DNA from 4 places in the Thalassotalea psychrophila genome. Region 4 is predicted to be linked to each of the others. Evidence: predicted binding sites of a transcription regulator. Region 4 holds the regulator's gene; each other region holds the start of a gene.
What was found. Region 4 encodes sigma-54, which starts transcription at its own class of promoters, with help from an activator protein. Its sites were predicted from a motif close to GTTGGCACGNNNNTNGNNT; they were not measured.
Positions count from the first base shown of each region.

Region 1: RGQ13_RS04185 (DUF2884 family protein) is a predicted target of sigma-54. The motif match lies at 1,924-1,942, and genes of this name have one in related genera.
Region 2: RGQ13_RS07000 (DUF3192 domain-containing protein) is a predicted target of sigma-54. The motif match lies at 2,611-2,629, and genes of this name have one in related genera.
Region 3: RGQ13_RS10875 (PEP-CTERM sorting domain-containing protein) is a predicted target of sigma-54. The motif match lies at 2,496-2,514, and genes of this name have one in related genera.

Region 1 is NZ_CP134145.1:992,863-997,173, reverse strand. Features, by position in the region: gene RGQ13_RS04195 (DUF4097 family beta strand repeat-containing protein) at 1-355, opposite strand, end outside; gene RGQ13_RS04190 (CinA family nicotinamide mononucleotide deamidase-related protein) at 512-1,798, shown strand; gene RGQ13_RS04185 (DUF2884 family protein) at 1,981-2,826, shown strand; gene RGQ13_RS04180 (NAD-dependent malic enzyme) at 2,885-4,311, opposite strand, start outside.
Region 2 is NZ_CP134145.1:1,677,363-1,681,673, reverse strand. Features, by position in the region: gene RGQ13_RS07025 (NnrS family protein) at 1-9, opposite strand, end outside; gene RGQ13_RS07020 (RrF2 family transcriptional regulator) at 52-495, opposite strand; gene RGQ13_RS07015 (DUF962 domain-containing protein) at 651-959, opposite strand; gene RGQ13_RS07010 (GNAT family N-acetyltransferase) at 979-1,614, opposite strand; gene RGQ13_RS07005 (DUF2789 family protein) at 1,854-2,084, shown strand; gene RGQ13_RS07000 (DUF3192 domain-containing protein) at 2,165-2,536, opposite strand; gene RGQ13_RS06995 (hypothetical protein) at 2,741-3,043, shown strand; gene syd (SecY-interacting protein) at 3,154-3,714, opposite strand; gene queF (NADPH-dependent 7-cyano-7-deazaguanine reductase QueF) at 3,789-4,311, shown strand, end outside.
Region 3 is NZ_CP134145.1:2,672,259-2,676,569, reverse strand. Features, by position in the region: gene uvrB (excinuclease ABC subunit UvrB) at 1-1,128, shown strand, start outside; gene RGQ13_RS10880 (hypothetical protein) at 1,143-1,349, opposite strand; gene RGQ13_RS10875 (PEP-CTERM sorting domain-containing protein) at 1,759-2,457, opposite strand; gene queC (7-cyano-7-deazaguanine synthase QueC) at 2,714-3,385, opposite strand; gene queE (7-carboxy-7-deazaguanine synthase QueE) at 3,630-4,301, shown strand.
Region 4 is NZ_CP134145.1:657,492-661,802, forward strand. Features, by position in the region: gene rapZ (RNase adapter RapZ) at 1-475, opposite strand, end outside; gene ptsN (PTS IIA-like nitrogen regulatory protein PtsN) at 483-932, opposite strand; gene hpf (ribosome hibernation promoting factor) at 935-1,222, opposite strand; gene RGQ13_RS02815 (RNA polymerase factor sigma-54) at 1,248-2,744, opposite strand; gene lptB (LPS export ABC transporter ATP-binding protein) at 2,853-3,581, opposite strand; gene lptA (lipopolysaccharide transport periplasmic protein LptA) at 3,583-4,158, opposite strand; gene lptC (LPS export ABC transporter periplasmic protein LptC) at 4,124-4,311, opposite strand, start outside.

The DNA of each region.
Region 1 (4,311 bases), 340 kb from region 4:
GCACCATAACGGTATAATTAACACTACCGCCATTACTATTATTACCCCAATTACCATCTTGCTCGAGATAGTCTGTTTCAACCGTAATTCGATCACCATTTTGTTTCATTATAATATCGATACGATCGCGAGCTTTTTGATTAGAGGCCGTAATTTCAGCGGTTACTTGTACTGATGTTTGTTGCCAAGCTTCTATTGCTACATCGCCGTTAACATTATCAAGAACAAGCTGCCCTTTGCCGCTTAGTTCAAATGTTTTTTCGACAGTATCTTCAACGCTGGCTTGTGCGCCAAAAGCAAGCATAGTGGTTAATGCCATTACAGGAACTAGTGATAATTTATTTAGCGTGTTCATATTAAATCCTTAAATTATTTTTAAATATTTTCAATCTCTGTTAATTAAGATGCACTGCTTAATAAAAAGGTTTAAACGCATTTAAAAATATTTTTAGTTTAGTCAAAGTGATACATTACCTTATAACTAGCCTAATAAAAATGAAAGACAATATATATGTTAAATGTTCAGTTATTGCTTACTGGCAATGAATTAATGAGTGGCGACATCGTTGATACTAACTCGGTATTTATCGCCCGGGAATTTAAAAACCTTGGTATTGAACTTACACGCAAAGTTACTGTTGGTGATAATATGCAATTGCTTACTGAACAAATGGAACAGTTAAGCGTTGACGCCGATATATTGATTATCAATGGTGGTTTAGGTCCAACCGTTGATGATATGACCGCACAAGCATTATCGGAAACGACAAAAAATGCTCTCACTTTGCATCCTACAGCATTAGAACAAGTAAAAGCGTGGTGCGTTAAGCGTAGTTATCGTTTAACGGGCCCAAATTTGAAACAAGCTTTATTGCCTTCTGGATGTGAGATCGTTAATAATCCAATTGGCAGTGCGCCTGGCTTTTCTATAACCCATAACAACTGCCAGATAATTTGTACCCCTGGTGTTCCGGTTGAATTAAAAGCAATGCTACGTGATGAAATCTTACCTAACATTGCTAAGCAGTTACCCGAAGAACTGCAAACCGTAACTCAAAAACTTAAGGTTTTTGGTATTGGAGAGTCTGGTTTGCAAAAAATGGTTAATGAAACCTACCCTGATTGGCCAGAAGAAATTGAACTTGGCTTTCGTGCGACCATGCCACTTTTAGAAGTAAAGTTGACCAGCAGGAGCCATACTTCCTCAATCCTAAGAGATGAATGTTATAGCAACATTAAGGGACTACTCGGCCAACATATTGTTAGTGAAAATGGCAATTCTATTGCTGCTACTGTTGTTGAACTATTGAATCAGCAAGGGAAAACTATTACTACAGCAGAATCTTGCACTGGCGGAATGATAGCCGCGCAGCTTACTGGTATAGCCGGTTCATCGAATGTTTTTGAAGCTGGCTTTGTAACATACTCTAATAGAATGAAAACCAAATTAGTTAATGTTAATCAACAAACCTTAGAACAATTTGGCGCAGTAAGTGAGCAGGTAGTTAAAGAAATGGCAGAAGGATCTTTGGCGGTGAGTGATGCAGATTATGTGGTATCAGTGTCTGGCATAGCAGGTCCTGATGGTGGCACTGATGACAAACCTGTAGGTACTGTTTGTATTGCTTGGGGAGATATAAATCAGGTATACACTAAAACATTGTACTTTCCGTCACATCGAATTCATTTTCAAAACTATATCGCCAATACTGGCTTGGATTTAATTCGTCGATTAATTTTAGGCCATGCTGATCAACCACGTTATTTTGTTGAACGACAATTAAAACCAAATGCTTAGTAACACAGCCCCTACATTGTTAACTTTTAGTTAATTTGACTAACAATCATTAGTCAAATTAACATACAGGGTTAAAAGATGGCTATTAAAAACCATAACCAATTGAATTTTATAGGTAAATTTATTTTGGCTAGCTTATTGCTTTAATAGTAACTAAGCACAATAAAATTACGGAACGACTCATGAAAAAATCACTAATAACAAATTTAAGCGCAAGCCTATTACTTAGTACTGCACTGTTAAGTACGGCGACAATTGCCCACGAAAATAACCATGGCTCAGATTCAAACTATGGCAGTTACTCGTTTAATAGTGACGAATGTTCAATCGATGTTAACTATGGAGTTGCAGTTTCAGAAGATAGCATTCGCTTTATCAATAAAGACGAAACATATGTACAGATCAACAACAATCAACAGTTGTTTGTTGAAGGTAAATTAGTAAACTTAACTGACCGTCAACAAGCGTTAGTCTCTGAGTATTCTGAACAAATAAACCAACAAGTACCAGCAGTGGTAAACCTTGCAACAGACGCTATTGAAATTGCCTTTCAAGCAGTAAGCCATGTAGTGATTGAAATTAGTGGCGATAACGAAGAAAGTAAAGCTCGTGTCGACAACATTTTTACTAAAATTAACGCCGAAGTTGAAAAACGCTTTAATGAAAAGGATGGTAATTACTTTATTGCCGAACAAGATTTTGATGAATTCGATCAATTTATGGAAGATGAATTAGAAGACGAAATTGAAGAGCTTATTGCTGACTCAGTGGGTGACTTATTAATTGCCGTTGGCACAGCAATGAATAGTGAAGAAGGAAACTTTGAACAGAAAATGGAAGCCTTTGGCGAACGCATGGAAAACATGGGTAGAGACATAGAAGCAGCAGTTGAAGGTAAAGCTGAAGGGTTAGGTGAACAAGCAGAGCAGTTATGTCATAACCTTAAAAGTTTAGATCAACTTGAAAGCGAATTATCGAATAGTATTGATGAGATGAATAGCTTTAATTTAATCACAGTAAGTGATTAAGCTTTGTTTTGTAAATAATAAAGAGGCTGATAACTTTATGTTATCAGCCTCTTTTCATTTACATTGTTGAACGTTTATACGCTCGATATTCTGGCTTCCAGAAGTTAGCTTCAATATTAGCTAACAATTGCTCATCGCTTATCTCTAATGCTAAACCTTGCTGCTGAGCAAGTTTGCCAATTGCAAAGGCAATGCTTTTACTTATGCTAGCAATTTCAGTTAATGGTGGTAATAATTCGCCCTTGCCAGTATTTGCAAGTGGAGATGCATCTGCAAGTGTTTCACTAGCAAGCATTAACATTTCATCACTAATAAATTTAATATTTGCAGATAAAACACCTAAACCTATACCTGGGAATATATAAGAATTATTACACTGAGCGATATTAAATATTTCTCCCTTATATTCAACCGGAGCAAATGGGCTACCGGTAGCAATAACAACATTACCATCAGTCCAGTTAATTACCTGCTCTGGTGTTGCTTCCACTTGCTTTGAAGGGTTAGATAACGGAAAAATAATTGGTTTATCGGTTCCTGCTGCCATAGCCTTAACCACTTGCTCAGTAAATAGTCCTGCTTGGCCTGAAACTCCAATTAATATGTCAGGTTTTGCACAATGCATAACATCTAACAACGCGGCATATTCTCCAGAAAATTTCCAAGAAGAAACAGCACTAGGTTGCTGAACTAGCTTCTGTTGGAAGTCACGTAATTCAGTCATGCCATCAGTTAATAAACCATATCTATCAACCATGAATACTTGCTTGCGAGCTTGTTCATCAGTTAACCCTTCTGAGCACATTTGCGCAATTATTTGTTCTGCAATACCACAACCTGCTGAACCAGCACCAACAAAAGCTACTTTTTGCTGTGAAAGTGGTTTTCCTTTAATGCGACAAGCGGCTAGCAATGTGCCCACTGTTACAGAAGCTGTGCCTTGAATGTCATCATTAAAACAGCAGATCTCATTTCGATAACGCTCTAACAACGGCATAGCATTTGGTTGGGCAAAGTCTTCAAATTGCAATAAAACATTTGGCCATCTACGGCCAATCGCTTTGATAAATAAATCGACAAAATCGTTGTATTCTTCTTGGCTAATACGTTTGTGACGAGCCCCCATATACATAGGATCGTTTAACAATTTTTCATTATTTGTGCCAACATCAAGCATAATAGGCATAGTATAAGCAGGACTAATGCCACCACATGAGGTATATAAAGAAAGCTTCCCAATTGGAATACCCATGCCGCCAATACCTTGGTCGCCCAGCCCAAGAATACGTTCACCATCGGTAACAACAATCACTTTTACTTTATGCTTGGTTGCATTGTGAAGAATGTCATCAATTTGATGTCTTTCTGCATAAGAAATAAATAAGCCACGGTTACTACGATAAATATCGGAGAATCGTTCACAAGCATCACCAACCGTTGGCGTATAAATAATTGGCAGCATTTCATCCAAGTGCGACTGCACTA
Region 2 (4,311 bases), 1.0 Mb from region 4:
GTTAATCATAGTTATAGTCCTGTTAAAGGAAAGTAATTTGCAATTGGAAGTTTATACAGCCTTCAACGCAAGTATGTTGCCTAATTGGCTCTGTTCATCGCTACCTACCAAATCGGCTAAAGTAAATTTATCCAATGTTTGATAAAAGCTTTGTTGCGCTTGTGCAAAAACCTGTTTTAGCTTGCAGCTTGAAGTAATTACACATTGATTGTTATCACCAAAGCACTCCACGAGTTTGTTTGAGTCTTCCAATTCTCGCACCAACATACCGATGTTTATTAGCTCTGGGGATTTGTTTAATTTAATACCACCATTTTTGCCACGTATGGCTAGCAAATAGCCTTTTAAGTTAAGTTGCTGAACAATTTTCATTAAGTGGTTTTTAGAAATATTGTAACTTTTAGCAATCTCATTAATTGTGGCTAGGTGCTCAGTGTTTATCGCTAAATATATTAATACTCGCAATGAATAATCTGTGTATCTAGTTATGTGCATTTATATTGACCACGAGCGAAGAAATAAAGATGCATTTAAAATACATCTTTAAGAATGGAAATTCAAACTTAATTGGGAATAGATAGAATAAAGTTAATTTAGATCAAGTAATTTAATTGATCAGAGAATTCGTGCTGACTTTAGCTTCGTTTACTTTAGGAATGTTTTTTACCGCGTAAAAAATCGAACAACATCACCCAGTCACCAACAAAGCTATACCAAGGGTAGATAAAGGTAGCAGGTTTATTTTTTTCAAAAAAGAAGTGCCCTATCCAAGCAAAGCTATAACCAATTAAAGGTAAACTCCACAGTAGTATATATTGTTGAGATAGTAGGCTGTATGAAAGCATAACCAACACTAAAATACTGCCAATGTAATGTAAGTTACGACAGACAGTATTATTGTGCTGGCTTAAATAAAATGGGTAAAACTCTTTAAATGACTTAAATTGTTTTTCTTTCATAATTTCTAAACTAGGTTATTTAAGAATCTTTATAGTGAACCATTAATGGGCCCGTAACATTTCCCACTGTAATTTCTTTAATTATGTCGTAATCACATTCTTTGAAAAATTCTTTATATTTATCGGAAGTTACGTAAATAGCGACACCTTCACTTTCAGTCTCATCTTCAAACACAGCATTAACCGCAGCCATTAAGTAGTGACCAAAACCATGGTGCTGATGCAGTGGATGAATCGCAATAAAAGATAGAATATGGAAGCAGTCCATTGGTACAGCTTCAATAATTTGCTCTTCTTTTTGGATCATTTGCTTAGTGCTAACATAACCAGCACTTAACATCATTTTCAAACGCCAATGCCAGAAACGATTTGAGCCAAAACCTTCAGCAGGACTGTGTAAGCATGCAACACCAACCAATGCTTCCCCAAGGTATATACCTAAAATTGGTTGTTTGGCCTGCCAAAAAGCCGCTAACTCTTCTCTAATAGAAGCTCTGAGTTTTTGCTCATAATCACCTGAACCAGAAAAAATATCGATGAATACAGGGTCATCATGATAAGCCTGGTAAATAAGTGACGCAGCAAGTTTTAGCTCTGGTGCAGTTAAATAAGCAGCTCTGATCTCACAATCAGTAGCGATTTTTACATCATTCATAACTCGCCCTTTTTTAAACTTTTGTCTTTAATATTTCCAGCATATTAGTTGTTATTATTGATGTACCAATACCACTATTTTGAGGCTTGTTTTTTAGGTACTTTTTTCGCTGGAAAACCACCATATCAATTAATTTGAATTTAAGTCAATTAAAGTTGTTGGTTTTTTATTCTAAATTACGCTAAACAAATAATGTAGCTATACTGAAATAACGGACGAATTTTTTGGGAATTATTACTTTGGACTTATCATTACATAACCTAGAAGGCTTGTTTGCCCAACTTGGTTTAGATACAACAGATAATGGCATAAAAGATTTTATTGCTATCAATAAAGGTTTAGATGCAAACACTAAGTTAGCAGATGCAAGTTTTTGGAATCAATCACAGGGTAGCTTTTTATCTGATGCAATTAAATTGGATTCTGATTGGAGTGAAATAGTAGATGTGTTGGATGCTTTACTTCGCTAATAACTTTGCTAGAAATAAATAGACAATTGGCTAATATTAGGGGAGAAACCAATATTAGCCAATATAATTAGAACGTTTTATTAAAGCTCTTTATAAGCGCTTTCGCCCCAGCTAGTTAACTTTCCAGCTTTAAATATAAGTGGTGTACATTCATCTTTGGTAGTCATGCTGTCTGAGTGAACTCTGTTAGTACGATAAAACAATACTTGAATCGTCTCACCATCTTTATCATAGCTTTCATTAAAGTCAGGTACACCTAAGTGATCTTGTGCAGCCAAATAAGCCATGCCACTTTCTAAGCGGGCAATTTTTTTACGGTTTTCAAATTCACGATCTTCATGATCAGTGACAAAACTACCATGCTCGCCATTACCGTCTGCAACAATAATACAACCGGTTAAACCTAAGGTAAGTGGGGCAAGAAGCAGTAAGGTTGCTAAAGATTTTTTCATGGGATTCCCTTTTTAAAGTTAGTTATTTTAAATTATTAGTTAATTTTATTACTTGATAAAAGCTATACGTTATAAAGCAAATACGTTGCCAACTTTATAACTAATTGTTATATATAGGTTTTATTCAAAACATTCAAAATACATGATGACTTAATTAGTTAATTTCGCTACTATTTACGCAATTTAACAACATATGTGCAAAAAATGAGCTCTGATCACGAAATTTACCAAATAGCCGCGCAACTAGCTGCAGAAAATAAAACTCCAACTGTTGCCTTAATTAAAGCAAGGTTAAGCCAAAGCTTACCATTAGCTAGAGTTATTAAAGGCTTACAGACTTGGCAAAACAATCCAAAAATTGCAGAAACAAGTAAACCAGAAATTAAAATTCAAAAAAACAGCAATGAGAAGCCATTTACATTAACAGACGTTGAATTGTTAATTAAACAAGCGATTGCACCACTACAGGCAGAGATAGAACTGCTGAAAGCTAAATTAAGTGAATAAATCAGGGCAAGACTCTCGATTTACCGATAGCAGGCTATCGGAATTGAGAGCAACGCAGTCATGGAGTATTTAAACCAGCACAAGTGAGCAATTATTGAACGAAATTGGTATTAACTTTGAAAACTTAAACCATTAATAAACTCAGTTAAACTCGCCGCAATAAACTTAGATGGTTCGCAGCCTACGGGCTCTACCCAAACTTCGCCATTATTGTTTTTAATGACTAAATTAATGTCATCTTCATCGGTTACAGCAAAAAATATGGTCACTTCTTGCTTTAATTTTTGCTTCATCATCACATGACCAATAATATTTTGCTGTAAACGTTCATAATCTTCTTTATTCCAAGCAAATAATAACTCTAAGTTACCTTCACTGCAGCTTGCAGGGATTGCTTCAGAATATATTTGACTAAAATAAGTATGTACGTCTTGGTGAATAGTAAAACCAAGTGCCTGCTCAACATTGTTGAAATCAAGGGTTTCATCAATAGCTACCGGTTGCCAATTAACAAAACCGTCAGCATCAATAGCACCTGTTTCACAAGGAGATGGCCAGCTATCATCATGCTCAACACTAGGTAATTTACCTGTTTGTTTAATGCAATGTTGCTTGTACTGTTCTGTAAACTGGTTAATAGCTAAGTCAATGCTTTGCGCTGTGGTATTCATCAGGTAAAATACGCCTTAAATTTAAATAATACTTATACTGCTACAGTATATTGGAAAGTAAGTAAAAAGAGAATATGACTCACTACAACAATGCATCAGAATTAAAGTCTTTGTTACTTGGAAAAAGTACTGAGTACAAAAGTATATATGCACCAGATCTTTTACAAGGTGTACCAAGATCATTAAATAGAGATGATTTAAACCTGCAAGACTCTTTGCCCTTTTATGGTGAAGATGTCTGGTATGGTTATGAACTTTCTTGGCTTGAGCCTAATGGTAAGCCAGTAGTTGCGGTGGCTGAGTTTCGTGTGCCTTGTACAAGTGAAAATTTAGTTGAATCAAAATCATTCAAGTTGTACTTGAATAGTTTCAATCAAACTTGTTTTGATTCATGGCAAGATGTTGAAAATGCCCTTATTAAAGATTTATCTGAAACGGCTAAAGCTCCAGTAAAGGTTACATTATTTGCGGTTGATAACTGCCCTGCCCTTGCTATTAGTAATATCGACGCAGTAAAAATTGATGATATAGACATTAGCATTGATAGCTATGAATTTGATCGAACTATTTTATCGCAAGCGGCAGCAATTACTGCAG
Region 3 (4,311 bases), 2.0 Mb from region 4:
CAGTTTGATATTGAGATGATGACTGAACTAGGGTATTGCTCGGGGATTGAAAATTATTCTCGTTATTTGTCTGGTCGTGAACCTGGTGATGCGCCACCAACTTTATTCGATTATTTACCGGATGATGGTTTGCTTATTTTAGATGAGTCACATGTTACTGTGCCGCAAATAGGCGCAATGTATAAAGGCGACCGATCACGTAAACAAAATTTGGTTGAATACGGCTTTCGATTACCTTCTGCACTTGATAATAGACCAATGAAGTTTGATGAGTTCACCTCTATTTCACCACAAACAATTTACGTGTCAGCAACGCCAAGTGATTATGAAATTGATAAATCTTCGGGTGAAATTGCCGAGCAAGTTGTAAGGCCAACAGGCTTATTAGATCCCGAAATTGAAGTTCGCCCTGTAGAAACCCAAGTAGATGACTTACTGTCTGAAATTAAAATAAGGGTGGCTAAAAATGAGAGAGTTTTAGCGACTACATTAACAAAAAGAATGGCAGAAGATTTAAGTGAGTATCTAATCGAACATGGCGTCGCTACGCGTTATTTGCATTCAGATGTAGATACTGTTGAACGCATGGAAATTATTCGTGACTTAAGGTTAGGTGTATTCGATGTATTGATCGGTATTAACTTATTGCGCGAAGGTTTAGATTTACCTGAAGTGTCTTTAGTAGCTATTTTAGATGCTGATAAAGAAGGTTTCTTACGTTCAGAGCGGTCGTTAATTCAAACCATTGGTCGCGCTGCCCGTCATTTAGAAGGCAAGGCGATTTTATATGCTGCCAGAATTACTAAATCGATGAAAAAAGCGATTGATGAAACGGAACGACGACGTGAAAAACAACACAACTATAACATTGATAATGGCATTACACCAAAAGGGCTAGTTAAGAAAATACAAGATGTTATGGGTGTTGGCAGTGGATTAAAAGAAGGAAATTTAAAGGTTGCTTCACCTAAGGCAGAGCAACATATTTTAACTACTACAGAAATAGATAAAAAAGTTGCTAGCCTTGAAAATGAAATGTTTGATCATGCACGCAATTTAGAGTTTGAAAAAGCGGCTGCATGTAGAGATGAAATATCTAAACTACGAAATTTACAACTAAAAACATAACCAGATTTTTACAGTTAAACTCTTGAACTATAAAACGTAATTATTTCTGCAATATCATTGGTATTGCACTTACGTAAACTGGAAATCTCATTAATGATTTTATCCTGTATATCAACAGGGAATAACATTAACTGTTCTAAATACAAATGTGCTTGTAACTCGTCCTTTGCACTAATGAGATCGGCTAAATGAATAGCATGATGTTCCCAAATAGAGCCCATACGTCCTCCTATAATTAACTAAGACATAAGATAAGTTTAGGCTAGAAATTCGCATTTAGCCTAATAATTATGGGCCTTGTAGGCATTTAAACTTTATGTATAAATACCGTTTAGCTAAGTTATTTATTTAAATGATTTTTTTCTAAGCGATATAAAAATCATTTATAAGAAATATTTGGGTATTTGGCTGCTTTAGTTTTATTTTCTTGGGCTATTCTAATATCAAGACGAAATATGATTGATAATCACTAGCTTATTAAAGCGCATATTAATAATAAAAAGCGGTTAATCAAAATAAGAAGAATACTTATAATGCCGTAGGTAATAAAGCTAAACGATAAATCTTTTCGTATAAAAAAATCCCCATTTTAAAGCGAGGATTTATATTCAATATTTTAGGATGCTTCTTTTAATGTTTATTTCGTCTTCTAAGTATTACTCCAATCAATCCAAGACTAAATATTACAAGAGTAGAGGGTTCTGGAATACTAGAAGTATCGTCATTACCACCGTCACCACCATCAGGGTTACCATCGCCTGTTGCCGCCATTAAAATATAACTACCACCTAACCTGAAGGTTTTAAAAGTATTGTCACCTAAATCAATGCCTCTGAATTCAAATTCGTTAAATCCTCCCGGTGTTGATATTGGTGCAAAAATTGATAAATCCCAACTTTCAATTATACCACCACCGTCATCTAGTGCTGAAATGACTGGGGCGCCATAACCCGGAGCGTAGTTAAAAAAAGCACCAAAGAAAGATATTTCAGCATCAAATGTGAGATCTGCGTAGCCCGTACTTGAATTAAGACCTATATATACAGCATCTCCACCGAAAGCACCATTAGCAGCTAACCCATATGAACCTTGACCAATTACTGACCCTCCTCCAGTGTTACCACCACCACCAGGTGCTGCTGTAAAAGTTATTCCACCGGGTAAAGCTTCTGGACCAAAAGTGAAATTGTAGGAGCCATTTTGGTATGCTGATAAATCAAGAGTAGGACCATCATAACCTGATTCTGTAGTTATCAGAGTTGCGAACGCATTTGTGCTAATAACTATTGCAGCAAATAATACCACTGAAAATTTAATTAAATACTTCATAAATATACTTCCTTTATGCGCATACAAGTAAGTACATGAAGCAAATTACGTACCATCAGGTTAAGTTAATGATAATTATTACGATATTTATTTTACAAAAATATGATATGGGTAACTTGTAAAGTTTCTTGACACATTACAAAAGGAAAAATTGAATTTTGGTAATCAGCAATGATTTAAATGAAGCTATTAAAATCCTTCTTTAGCATTTTAATGCTTACTATAATTCAGGTATAAATTTGTATTGAATAATTGTTTATTCGTAATCTAATGGATCAACAACCTGGTTAAGGTCAAATGCTTCAAGTCGTTCTTGGCACGCCCCACATTTACCACAAGCTTTTTCTCTGCCGTTATAACACGTCCAAGACTTACCATAATCTAATCCCATTGTTAATCCGTCAGCTAAGATATCAATTTTAGTTTGAGTCAAATAAGGACTAAATATTTCAACAGGTTGATAGTTGGCTATTTGGCAAACATCGTTCATTTTCATCACGAACTCTGGACGACAATCAGGGTAAATTGCATGGTCGCCCGAATGAGCTCCATAGTATACCTGAGCAGCTTCTACTGACACTGCATAACCTACAGCCATAGACAGTAAGATCATATTACGATTTGGTACAACCGTAGACTTCATACTTTCTTCTTCGTAATGACCTTCTGGAATATCAATATCGTCAGTTAAAGATGAACCACCAAGTAACTGATTAATTGCACTGATATCAATAATTTTATGCGATATGTTGAGTTCTTTACACACGTTAGCAGCAAACTCTAGTTCTTTTATGTGTTTTTGCCCATAATCAAAGGAAAGTGCATAAACTTGTTTACCATCTTTAATTGCACGGTTTAATACTGTGAATGAATCCATTCCTCCGGAATAGATCACTACTACTTTATTTTCTGACACTTTTTCAGTCATTTGTTTGCACTCTTCATGTATAATACCAAGTTCACCAATTAACTGCTCATTTTTAGTGGCTAAAAAGAATAAACTACTGCGTTATAAAATTTATAAGTAGAATAACTACTTACTAAATTTTATGCCTTGAATTTATCCATTTTTTCTCACGAAAAAGTAGACCACTAAATTAATGAAATTGGTATGATTAATTTCAATTAACTAATTTTACTCGAAAATTCGGCGATACCAAAGATTATTTATTATGAGTCACTATAAAATTAACGAATTATTTGAAACTCTCCAGGGTGAAGGTTCATTTACAGGCCAACCATCAATTTTTTTACGCCTGCAAGGGTGCCCTGTAGGGTGTAGCTGGTGCGACACTAAACACACTTGGGAAATAAATTTAGACAGTGAAGTTGCAAGCGATGTGGTGCTTAATAAAAAAGCCGAAACTGATGAGTGGGTAGATTTAAGCCCTGAAGACATGCTTAGAATATTTCAAAGCAAAGGGTTTAGAGCCAAACACATTGTTATTACTGGTGGTGAGCCTTGTATGGTTGATCTAAAGCCACTTTGTGAACTGTTTGAACAACATGGCTTTTCTTGTCAGATCGAAACATCAGGTACCTTTGAAATATTAGTCTCCGATGATTGCTGGGTCACAGTCTCACCAAAAGTAAATATGCGTGGAGGCTATGATATTTTATCATCTGCTATGCAACGAGCTAATGAAATAAAACATCCAATAGCAACCGAGCAACATGTTGATGATTTAAAAGCATTACTAAAAGAGCATGATATAAAATCTACACCTATTTATTTACAGCCTATTAGTCAAAAAGAGCGAGCAACTAAACTTGCAATAGATACCTGTATTGAAAATAACTGGCGCTTGTCGGTTCAAGTTCATAAATACATAGGTATCGAATAGACAAACAAGG
Region 4 (4,311 bases):
TACCTGTAGTGGAACCTAGTACTCTTTCTCGCACTAAATCGGCAAGTTGATGCGGAGTTAGTTTGGAAGTATTAATGTATAAATTTGCCCTACTTGCTACCGGGTCGAGTAATTTTTTTTCTAGCGCAATTGCTTGATCAAGAGCCATATTTTTACGGATCAAGGGATGCAAGCGTCTTGTTTCGCTATAACGACGAATGAGTTCACTATCATCGGCATCTAAATACAAGATACTTAATTCTACAGAATTAGGTAAATAATCTATGATCTCTTTAACGTCTTCAGGATTTTCTGGCAGGTTACGTACATCGAGGGATACCGCCACATTCTCATAGTCATTAATAACAGTATGAGTTAGTGCTGGTAATAGATTTACCGGAATATTATCAACACAATAATAACCAAGATCTTCTAGCACTCTTAATGCAACGGTTTTACCTGAGCCAGAACGACCACTTACAATGATTAGTTTCATTTTCTACCTAATTGTTTACAACCAATTGATGAAGTTCAGTGGAACTGTGACAACGTCTTACTTTTTTACTATTCTCTTTATTACTAAAAAATTTGGCAACACTGGCCAAAGTCTCTAAATGTTGCTGACAATGATCTTCAGGAACGAACAATGCGAAAAAAATGTCAACCGGCTTATCATCAATAGCGTCAAAAATAACTGGCTTATCTGTTGTTAATAAAACAGCCACGGGGCTTTCACTATTATTGATTTTACCGTGTGGAATAGCGATACCATTACCAATTCCAGTGCTGCTCAACTTTTCTCTTTTACTTAAACTGTCCAACAATTCTTTTGCATTTGCGCTGCTAATTTTATTCGCTGCAATTGCACTGATTTGTTGAAGTATGTTTTTTTTACTTTTACCCTGTACTGCACATATGGTGCAGTCAGGGCTTAATAGTTGCTTTAAATTCATAGTTAATGGTGAGCTAACTTAGCCTTATGTTTGAGAACTTGTCTATCTAGTTTGTCGACTAATCCGTCAATTGCCGCATACATATCTTCATGGTTGGCAGAAGCAAATATTTCACCTGCATTTACATGTAAGGTAGCTTCAGCAATTTGTTGCAATTTTTCTACTTTCAAAACCACATACACATTATTTATGTGATCAAAGTGTCGTTCGAGTTTTTGTAATTTTTCATCAACATATGAACGCATAGAATCGGTAACTTCAACATGATGACCGGATAGATTAATTTGCATAAGCTTTGTCCTTATTTTGTTGGTTTTAAAGTAAACTTTTTCTTTGATTCGATGGTGGTATACCTAACGATTCTCTATATTTAGCAATGGTTCGACGTGCTACATTAATACCTTGTTCGCTAAGCAATTCCGCCATTTTACTATCGCTTAATGGTTTTGCTGCTATCTCTGCGTCGACTAGTTTTTTAATCAGAGCACGTATTGCTGTTGATGAACATTCACCACCATTCTCAGTGCTAACATGGCTAGAAAAGAAGTATTTTAGTTCAAATATACCTCTTGGGGTGTGCATATATTTTTGTGTTGTAACTCTTGATATCGTTGATTCATGCATTTCAACAGCTTCTGCAATGTCATTTAATACCATAGGTCGCATTGCTTCTGCTCCATGCTCAAAAAAGCCTTGCTGCTGTTGAACGATACAATTAGAAACTTTAAGTAAAGTGTCGTTTCTACTCTCAAGTGATTTGATGAACCATTTTGCTTCTTGTAAATGTGAACGAATAAATTGGCTATCTTCTGATGATTTAGTTGTTTTAACCATCGACGCGTATTGATTATTAATACCAATTTTAGGCGCAGTATCCGGGTTCAATTCCACCACCCAACGACCATTTTTCTTGAAAACACTAACATCAGGAATAACGTATTGTTCCTCTTGTTGTACTATCGCATCGCCAGGTCTTGGATTTAACGAGTGGATTAACTGCATTACTTCTTTTAGCTGGGGCTCTTTTAACTTAGTTTTGCGCATGATTTGTCTAAAATCACGATTACCTAACAAATCGATATGCTCGCTAATCACCAATTTGGTTTCTGTTATAAAGGGAGTGTCAGGGCTAAACTGGGCAAGTTGAATTAGTAAACAGTCGGCTATTGATTTAGCCCCAGAGCCTATAGGATCAAACATATGAATGCGTTTTAACACCGCTTCAACTTCGTCTAGTTCGACTTCATCATCTCCTAAGCTAGATAAAATATCTTCGCAGGTCACCGTAAGATAGCCACTATCATCAATAGCATCAATAATAGCTATGGCAATAGTCCTATCGGTGTCGGAAAACGGAGTTAACTCCATTTGCCAAGTTAAATGATCTTGGATAGATTCAGAAGTTTCACCTTGATATACATAATCATCATTACTGACGCCGCCAAGCCCAGTGTTTGATGTACCGGCACTGAAGCTTTCTTCCCAAGTTGAATCTACGGACAACTCTTGTGGAATTTCATTTTGAGTTAAGGCTTCAGAAGTACTTATTTCGTCATGAGTCGGTTGTGCGTCCTCACTACCATCAATAGCTTCAGCAGCTGTTTGCTTACTATCTAAATGTGAATCTGAATTAGCGTTGATCTCTTCTTGATTAGCGGATTCATCAACCTCTAATAAAGGGTTGCTATCTAAAGCTTCTTGAATTTCTTGTTGCAGATCTAACGTAGAGAGTTGCAACAGTTTTATTGCCTGTTGTAACTGTGGTGTCATCGTTAAATGTTGCCCCATACGGAGCTGAAGACTAGGTCTCATTTTTTGAAAAAATTCCAAATTTACATAAGTGTAATCTTATGCAAGTTAACTACTAAATACACGAGAAACGAATAATTGCTTTAAACTAGCTTAAGCTGATTAACTTAACTATAGCTTGAATTTCTCACCTAGGTAGACATCTCGAACATGTTGATTACTTAAAACTTGTTCAGCATTACCTTCAGCGATCAATTCACCATGACTTACAATGTATGCATGCTCACATACATCAAGAGTTTCTCGTACGTTGTGGTCGGTGATTAATACCCCAATACCACGATCTTTTAACTGTAAAATAATTTTTTTAATATCGCCCACTGAAATTGGATCTACTCCAGCAAACGGTTCATCTAATAAGATAAATTTTGGGTCAGCAGCCAGTGCTCTGGCGATTTCAACACGGCGCCTTTCACCACCAGATAAACTCTGACCAGTGTTTTCAATAATGTGACCAATATTAAAATCTTCAACCAGACTTTCAAGTTTTTCCAGTTTGGCTACATCGTCGAGATCTTTGCGGGTTTGTAAAATGGCCATGATGTTATCAAAGACACTAAGTTTTCTAAAAATTGACGCTTCTTGCGGGAGATAACCTATGCCTTGACGAGCTCTTTCATGCATAGGTAATAAGGTTAAATCTTGATCATTTAACACGACAGAGCCTTCGTCACTTGGTACTAAACCAACGATCATATAAAACGAAGTGGTTTTACCTGCACCATTAGGGCCTAATAGACCTACTATTTGTCCTGAGTTAACCGTTAAGCTGACACTCTTTACTACTTTTCGGCCGCTATAGGATTTAGCAAGGTTTTGTGCTTTTAGGGTTGCCGTCATATTATTGTTCTTTATCTTGCTCTACTGAATTGTTAATTTTAGATTCAACATCTTGTGTTTCTTCTTTAACTTCTGGTTTCACTTCAGGCTTTAAAATTGTTGTTACAGTACTGGCACTTTCTGCGCTTAGTTGTTCTGTTGCTATGTTGTAAGTGATTATGTCACCTTTTACCATACTGCCTTCTTGGCTAACTGATGCATTGCCTTTTATGGTAATTGTTTGCGTGGCTGGTGAATATGAAACTTCATCTGCTTGTAATTCAATTTTTTGGCCATCATCAAGAATTTGGCTAAACCGTGCAGGTTTTCCTGTAGCCAAGTAGTTCTTAAGATCCGTACCTTCTTGATTTGTTACCTTCACCACGTCTGCTTCTATACTCAGCGTGCCCTGGGTGATTTTCACATCTTCCATGTAACTGGCAATCTTATTTTTTAAATCGCTAGATTGCTTTTTTGCAACAATCACAATCTCTTGTTTAAAATCAGCTTCTTCGGCAAGACTTGTTGCTAATGGAAATACTAATGCTATGCCAAGCAGTAATTTATGAGGCATGTTTTTTATAAATTGTTTGTACATGTTCATTCAAAGTCATTTTAGTGGAATTGATATCAACGTTTAACCCAGAGCCATACATAGTGAAATCCTTGCCTTTTAACAAGATAGTCTGCTCTGAAGTGATGATGTTATTAGTTAAATCTACATTAAGAGATTTGCCGTGTATTTCTGAAA